3 regions of the Lysobacter antibioticus genome follow, and region 1 is predicted to be linked to each of the others. Evidence: predicted binding sites of a transcription regulator. Region 1 holds the regulator's gene; each other region holds the start of a gene.
What was found. Region 1 encodes HrcA, which represses chaperone genes, less so after heat shock. Its sites were predicted from a motif close to TTNGCACTCNNNNNNNNNGAGTGCNAA; they were not measured.

Region 1 (2,264 bases):
CTGGCTGGCGCGCGACATCAGCGCCTGCTGTTCGTGCTGGCCGTGGATCTCGACCAGGCGCCCGGCGAGCTCGCCGAGCTGGCTCAGGGTGACCGGGCGGCCGTTGATCCAGGCGCGCGAACCGCCATCGGCGCGGATCACCCGGCGGATCTGGCAGATCGCCGCCTCGCCGTCGCCGGTTTCGTCGAGTTCGTTGTCGCGCAGCCAGGCCGCGGCCAGCGGGGCATCGTCGAGGGTGAAGTCGGCGACCAGTTCGGCGCGGTCGGCGCCATGGCGGACCACGCCGCTGTCGGCGCGCAGGCCGGACAGCAGACCGAGGGCGTCGACCAGCAGCGACTTACCGGCACCGGTTTCGCCGGAGATCACGGTGAGGCCGGGACCGAAGCTGAGTTCGGCGGCGCTGACGACGGCGAATTGCTTGAGCGAGAGGTGAGCGAGCATGCGGCGGCGATTGTGCCTTGGCGGTGCGGGACTGGGAATGGGCGGCAAGCGGGCCGGAGGGTAGGGCGGATGCGGATCACAGGGTGAGACGAGCGGATGCGCGCGCCGCCGGCAGTGTGCACGAGGATTCTTACCGATGCCGACGCAGCGCGCATAGCCGGGCGACGGATGCGGACCGCCATCGGCGAATCCGGGCAAGGCGCTTGCGCCGGCGGGCGTCCGCGCCTATATCCACAGCATGAATCGCCGACCGCCCGATCCGAGCCTCGACCCGCGCGCGCGGCAACTGCTGCGCACTCTGATCGGCCGTTACATCCACAGCGGCGAACCGGTCGGATCGCAGACCCTGGCCAAGCACGCCGGCCTCGACGTCAGCGCGGCGACGATCCGCAACATCCTGGCCGACCTGGAAGACGTCGGTCTGCTCAGCGCGCCGCACGCCTCGGCCGGGCGCATCCCGACCGTGCAGGGCTACCGCTTGTTCGTCGACTCGCTGCTGCAGGTGCGGCCGTTGCCGGAAGGCGAGGTCGCGCGCTTGCGCAGCGAGCTGCCGTCGGGCTCGGGCACCCAGGCCTTGCTCGGCAGTGCTTCGGAGCTGTTGTCGGCGATGACCCACTTCGTCGGCGTGGTCAGCGTGCCCAAGCGCGAGCAGTTCGCGTTCCGGCGCATCGATTTCGTGCCGCTCGACGCCCAGCGGGTGCTGGCGATCCTGGTATTCGCCGACCAGGACGTGCAGAACCGCATCATCCAGACCCGCCGCCCCTACGACGCCGGCGAGCTCGAACGGGTGGGCAACTACCTCAACGCACACTTCGCCGGGCGCCCGGTGGCCGAGATCCGCGCGACCCTGCTGCTGGAGCTGCGCAACGCCCAGTCGGAGATGCAGACCCTGCTGGCGCAGTCGGTCGAGCTGGCCGAGCAGGTGCTCATGCCCGACAACGACGACATGGTCCTGGCCGGGCAGACCCGGCTGATGGGCGTGCAGGAGCTGGCCGACCTGGACCGGCTGCGCGAGCTGTTCGAGGCCTTCGCCCGCAAGCGCGAGATCCTGCAGTTGCTCGAACGCACCGTGCGCGCCCCGGGGGTGCGCATCTTCATCGGCGAGGAGACCGGCCTGGCGCCGCTGGAGGGCGTGTCGCTGGTGACCGCGCCGTACACCGCCGGCGGCCGCGTGCTCGGCGTGCTGGGGGTGATCGGCCCGACCCGCATGGCCTACGACCGGGTGATCCCGGTGGTGCAGGCGGCCGCGGATGCGCTGGGGGATGCGTTCGCGGTCACCGAAGGGGACTAGGCGAGGGCGGTGACCCGTCCCGGACGCCCGGGGTAGGAGCGGCGCGAGCCGCGACCCACCGAAGTGGACTGAAACGAGGGGCGGTCCCGCCTTCGAAGCCGGTCCAGCCGTCCCCATCTATCCAGCCCGTCCAAAGCCCCGGGGTAGGAGCGGCGCGAGCCGCGACCGCCATCTTTCGGGTGGGGCGGATCTCTTGTAGGCCATCGGCTTCGGGCCGAGCCGGGGTCGATCGCTTCGGTTGGTCGCGGCTTGCGCCGCTCCTACCCCTGAAGCAGGGGCGCCGGGGTGCGCAATCGCCTCCCGAAACCCGCCGCTCGACGCCGATGCCGGGCGATCGATGCAGATCCGGGCACTTGAACCGCACCATCGCGGCCCCATAGCTGGCCTGTCGCGGAAAAACCGCCAGGACCTAGCATGAACCAACACGATCCTTATTCCGAACTCAACCCAGCGGCCCAGGACGAGGTCCCGGGCACCGAGGTGTCCGAAGTCGAGGCGCTGCGCGCCGAGCTCAGCAAGCTGCGCGAGGACA
Region 2 (2,264 bases), 2.6 Mb from region 1:
ACGATGCGGCGCATGCCGTGGGCACGCAGGCTGGCGTCGTCGAGCGCGCCGAGGGTGGCGAAGGGTTCCGGCGACAGGCCGGCGATGCGATAGCGGGACATGGTGCGGCTCCTGGAAGACAGGGCCACAAACTAGACGCCGCGCGCCGACGGCGATATCCGCTTCTTGCGCTGCGCCTCGCCGGCGCGCGGACTGCGCCGTCCCCACAAAAACCAACGGCCCGGTTTCCCGGGCCGTCGTTGCCGATCTTGCGTGCCGCCGGTCAGGCGACGAACAGGCCGCGCATCTTCTTCAGGGCGTTGGCCTCGATCTGGCGGATGCGCTCGGCGCTGACGCCGTACTCGTCGGCCAGTTCCTGCAAGGTGATCTTGCTGTCGGCATCGAGCCAGCGACGCTTGATGATGTCGCGCGAACGCGCATCCAGGCCGGCGAGGCCTTCGCGCAGCAGGCCGAGCTGGTTGTCTTCCTCGTCCTCGCGCTCGTACGACTGCGACGGATCTTCATCGCTCGCGCGCAGGTACGCGGCCGGCGACGGCGGCGCATGATCGTCGTCCTCGTCCGAAGGCGCATCGAAACCGATGTCGCGACCCGACAGGCGCGATTCCATCTCCAGCACTTCGCGCTCGGAGACGTTGAGGTCCTTGGCGACCAGGCGCACTTCCTCGGCGTTCATCCAGCCCAGGCGCGTCTTGCTCTTGCGCAGGTTGAAGAACAGCTTGCGCTGCGCCTTGGTCGTGGCGACCTTGACGATGCGCCAGTTCTTGAGGATGAACTCGTGCATCTCGGCGCGGATCCAATGGACCGCGAACGAAACCAGGCGGACGCCCTGGTCGGGGTCGAAACGCTTGACCGCCTTCATCAGGCCGATGTTGCCTTCCTGGATCAGGTCGCCGATCTGCAGACCGTAGCCGTTGTAGCCGCGGGCCACGTGGACGACGAAGCGCAGGTGCGAGTGGACGAGTTCACGGGCCGCGTCGAGGTCTTCCCCTTCACGGAAGCGGCGCGCCAGCGCCTGCTCGTTTTCCACGCTGAGCACCGGGATCTGGTGCACGGCGCCGATATACGCGTCCAGCGAACCGAGCGCGCTGGGCACAGGCAGGTTGTTGGCGACTAGAGCAGTGGATTGGGCGATAGAGGTCATGGGGGTCATCTTAGCAGTCGCGATATATGACTGCTAAAGGTGGGGAAAGTTCCACAGTGTTGCGGTACTGGAACGGGCGCCCGGGCCTTGACCGGCCCGGGCGGCGGAACGCCGGACCGATGAAACGGCGGCGCGGTCATCAACATACCCTTTGCAATTAATAACTTATTAAAGCGAACTGGCCGCCGGCCCCATTCAGCCTGGGGCCCGGGCACTCGACTATCCGCCCACGGCGCCGTCGGCCGCCTGAACCGGTGCGGCGAAACGCCACTATCGGCCTGATCCGGGCGCACATTCCATCAGGACCAGGGTCCCAGATCGCAAAACCGGCGCCGGGCCGAGGGCGGCGACCGGGGCTTCGACCCGCGATCCGGACGAAGGTTCACCCCGACGACCCTGCTCGCGCCCGCGGCCTGCACGCCACTACAGTGAGGCGACGCCGACCGCCCCGGACTGCCCGTGATCCGAAGAAAGATCCAGGAAGACGCCACCGGCTGCGGCCTGGCCTGCGTGGCGATGCTCGGCGGCATCGGCTACGCGCAGGCGCGGGTGCTGGCGCGTCGGCTCGGCGTCGGCCCGCGCGACCAGGTCGTCGGCCGGGTCGGCAAAACCCGCACGATCCGCAACGCCTACTTCAGCGATGCCAGGCAGCTGCGGCGCATGCTCAAGCTGCTCGGCCTGCGCGCCGGGCCGGAACGCCGCCTGGCGCGATGGGATGCGCTCGATCGCAGCGGCATCGCCGGCATCAATCCCAACCGCCGCGAGGGCAGCTGGCACTGGGTGGTCTATCTGCACTCGCACGAAGGCGGCTGCGTGCTCGACCCGAATCCGCGCGTGCGCAGCGAACGCAGGACCGACTTCGGCCGGATGAAGCCGCGCTGCTTCATTCCGGTGGCTCGCGCCTGAGCCGGAGCTAGGCGCCGCCGAGCTCCTCCAGCGATCGGCGGAAACGCTTCAAGGCCGGGGCGATCTCGTCGGCATCGATGACGCCGTAACCGAAGGTCAGCGCCGGCCTTTCCAAGGCGCTGATCGCATAGTCGCCGACCGACTGCGCACCGGGCAGGTGGCGCAGCATGCGCGTGAGGATCGCCGGCGCCAGCCCGGGGTCGCGGATGCGCGCGGC
Region 3 (2,264 bases), 510 kb from region 1:
GGCGCATCGGCATGCGCGCGGGCAATTGTTCGGTGCGCACCGCGGCCTGCTGACGGTCGGCACCGCGCAGGGGCGCTGGGTCGTGCCGGCCACCGACGCGGTGTGGGTGCCGCCGCAGGCCGAGCATTCGCTGCGCTCGCACGGCGCCGCTTTCTCCGGCTGGAGCGTCTACGTCGCCGGGTCCGCCTGCGCAGCGCTGCCGGCCCGGGCCTGCGCCCTGCGCGTGTCCGGCCTGTTGCGCGAGGCGGTCGCGCGCGCCGCGCAATGGCCGGACGCGGCGCCCCTGGATCCGGCCCAGACCCGGCTCGCCCAGGTGCTGCTCGACGAGATCGCTCCGGCCGGGCCCGCTCTGGGCGGGTTCGCACTGAGCGGGCTCGCGGACCCGGCGCAGCGGCCGATCGGCTTGCCGATGCCGTCCGATCCGCGCCTGCTGCGCGTCGCCCAGGCCCTGGCCGACGATCCGGCCGACCCGCGCAGCCTGGCCGACTGGGCCGAGTTCGCGCACCTGTCCGAGCGCAGCCTGAGCCGGCGCTTCGCCGCGCAGACCGGCCAAAGCCTGCTGCAATGGCGGCAGCGCGCGCGCTTGATGCGGGCGCTGGAGCGCCTCGCCGCCGGCGATGCGGTCACCGCGATCGCCCTGGACCTGGGCTACGACAGCGTCAGCGCCTTCATCGCCATGTTCCGGCGCAGCCTCGGCGCCACCCCGGCCGCCTATCAGAAGCGACTGGGGACCTGAGCGCTCGGGCCGAGGACGGCTGCCCGAGCGGGCCCGCCCCCCGGCCTGTCATCGACCGGTGCCAGGATTTCGTCGCCCACCCCTTGAAAGGCTCCCGGGACCGCCTCATTTAGCGTGCAGTCCCGGTTCGTCCGGGCGCTTTTGTCCCCGGCGTTGGCACTCTCCGGGGGCGACTGCTAAAATTCCCGTCCTTTCTCCACCCATTCAAGCACTTACAGAGGGTTGCCATGAATCTCAAGCCGCTTTACGACCGCGTTGTGGTCAAGCCGATCGAAGCCGACGAAATCTCGGCCGGCGGAATCATCATCCCCGACGCCGCCAAGGAAAAGTCGACCAAGGGTGAAGTCGTCGCCATCGGCGAAGGCAAGGCCCTGGACAACGGCAGCGTGCGCGCGCCGAAGCTCAAGGTCGGCGACAAGGTCATCTACGGCCAGTACTCGGGCAGCTCCTACAAGCAGGACGGCGTCGAATACAAAATCCTCAAGGAAGACGACGTCCTCGCGATCGTCGGCTGATCGGGCGGGAGTCGGGAACAGGGGATCGGGAATCGGCAAGCGCTTGCGCTGCCTCCCGGGTTTCCGTCCCGACTCCGTAATGCGCTCTCTCGATTCCCTATTCCCCATTCCCTATTCCCGGAGTTCCAACCATGTCCGCTAAAGAAATTCGTTTCGGTGAGGACGCGCGCGCCAAGATGGTGCGCGGCGTCAACATTCTCGCCAATGCCGTGAAGGCCACCCTCGGCCCGAAGGGCCGTAACGTCGTGCTCGAGAAGAGCTTCGGCGCGCCGACGATCACCAAGGACGGCGTGTCCGTCGCCAAGGAAATCGAGCTGTCCGACAAGTTCGAGAACATGGGCGCGCAGATGGTCAAGGAAGTCGCTTCCAAGACCTCCGACAACGCCGGCGACGGCACCACCACCGCGACCGTGCTGGCCCAGGCGCTGATCCGCGAAGGCATGAAGGCCGTTGCCGCCGGCATGAACCCGATGGACCTCAAGCGCGGCATCGACAAGGCCGTGATCGAGGCCGTGGCCGAGCTGAAGAAGCTCTCCAAGCCGTCCTCGACCAGCAAGGAAATCGCCCAGGTCGGCGCGATCTCCGCCAACTCCGACGCCGACATCGGCGACCTCATCGCCCAGGCGATGGACAAGGTCGGCAAGGAAGGCGTGATCACCGTCGAAGACGGTTCGGGCCTTGAGAACGAACTCGACGTCGTCGAGGGCATGCAGTTCGACCGCGGCTACCTGTCGCCGTACTTCATCAACAACCAGCAGTCGATGTCGGCCGAGCTCGACGACCCGTTCGTGCTGCTGTACGACAAGAAGATCTCCAACGTCCGCGACCTGCTGCCGGTGCTGGAAGGCGTCGCCAAGGCCGGTAAGCCGCTGCTGATCGTCGCCGAGGAAGTCGAAGGCGAAGCGCTGGCGACCCTGGTGGTCAACACCATCCGCGGCATCGTCAAGGTCTGCGCCGTCAAGGCGCCGGGCTTCGGCGACCGTCGCAAGGCGATGCTGGAAGACATGGCCGTG

Region 2: the regulator HrcA is predicted to act here: its motif matches at 1,152-1,178, upstream of rpoH (RNA polymerase sigma factor RpoH).
Region 3: the regulator HrcA is predicted to act here: its motif matches at 890-916, upstream of GLA29479_RS09810 (co-chaperone GroES).

Annotation. Positions count from the first base shown of each region.
Region 1 covers NZ_CP013141.1:1,915,174-1,917,437, forward strand. Annotated here, with positions in the region: gene recN (DNA repair protein RecN) at 1-441, opposite strand, end outside; gene hrcA (heat-inducible transcriptional repressor HrcA) at 680-1,732, shown strand; gene grpE (nucleotide exchange factor GrpE) at 2,147-2,264, shown strand, end outside.
Region 2 covers NZ_CP013141.1:4,484,588-4,486,851, forward strand. Annotated here, with positions in the region: gene GLA29479_RS18240 (DUF1203 domain-containing protein) at 1-101, opposite strand, end outside; gene rpoH (RNA polymerase sigma factor RpoH) at 263-1,141, opposite strand; gene GLA29479_RS18250 (hypothetical protein) at 1,601-2,047, shown strand; gene pdxR (MocR-like pyridoxine biosynthesis transcription factor PdxR) at 2,055-2,264, opposite strand, start outside.
Region 3 covers NZ_CP013141.1:2,425,760-2,428,023, reverse strand. Annotated here, with positions in the region: gene GLA29479_RS09815 (AraC family transcriptional regulator) at 1-736, shown strand, start outside; gene GLA29479_RS09810 (co-chaperone GroES) at 964-1,251, shown strand; gene groL (chaperonin GroEL) at 1,383-2,264, shown strand, end outside.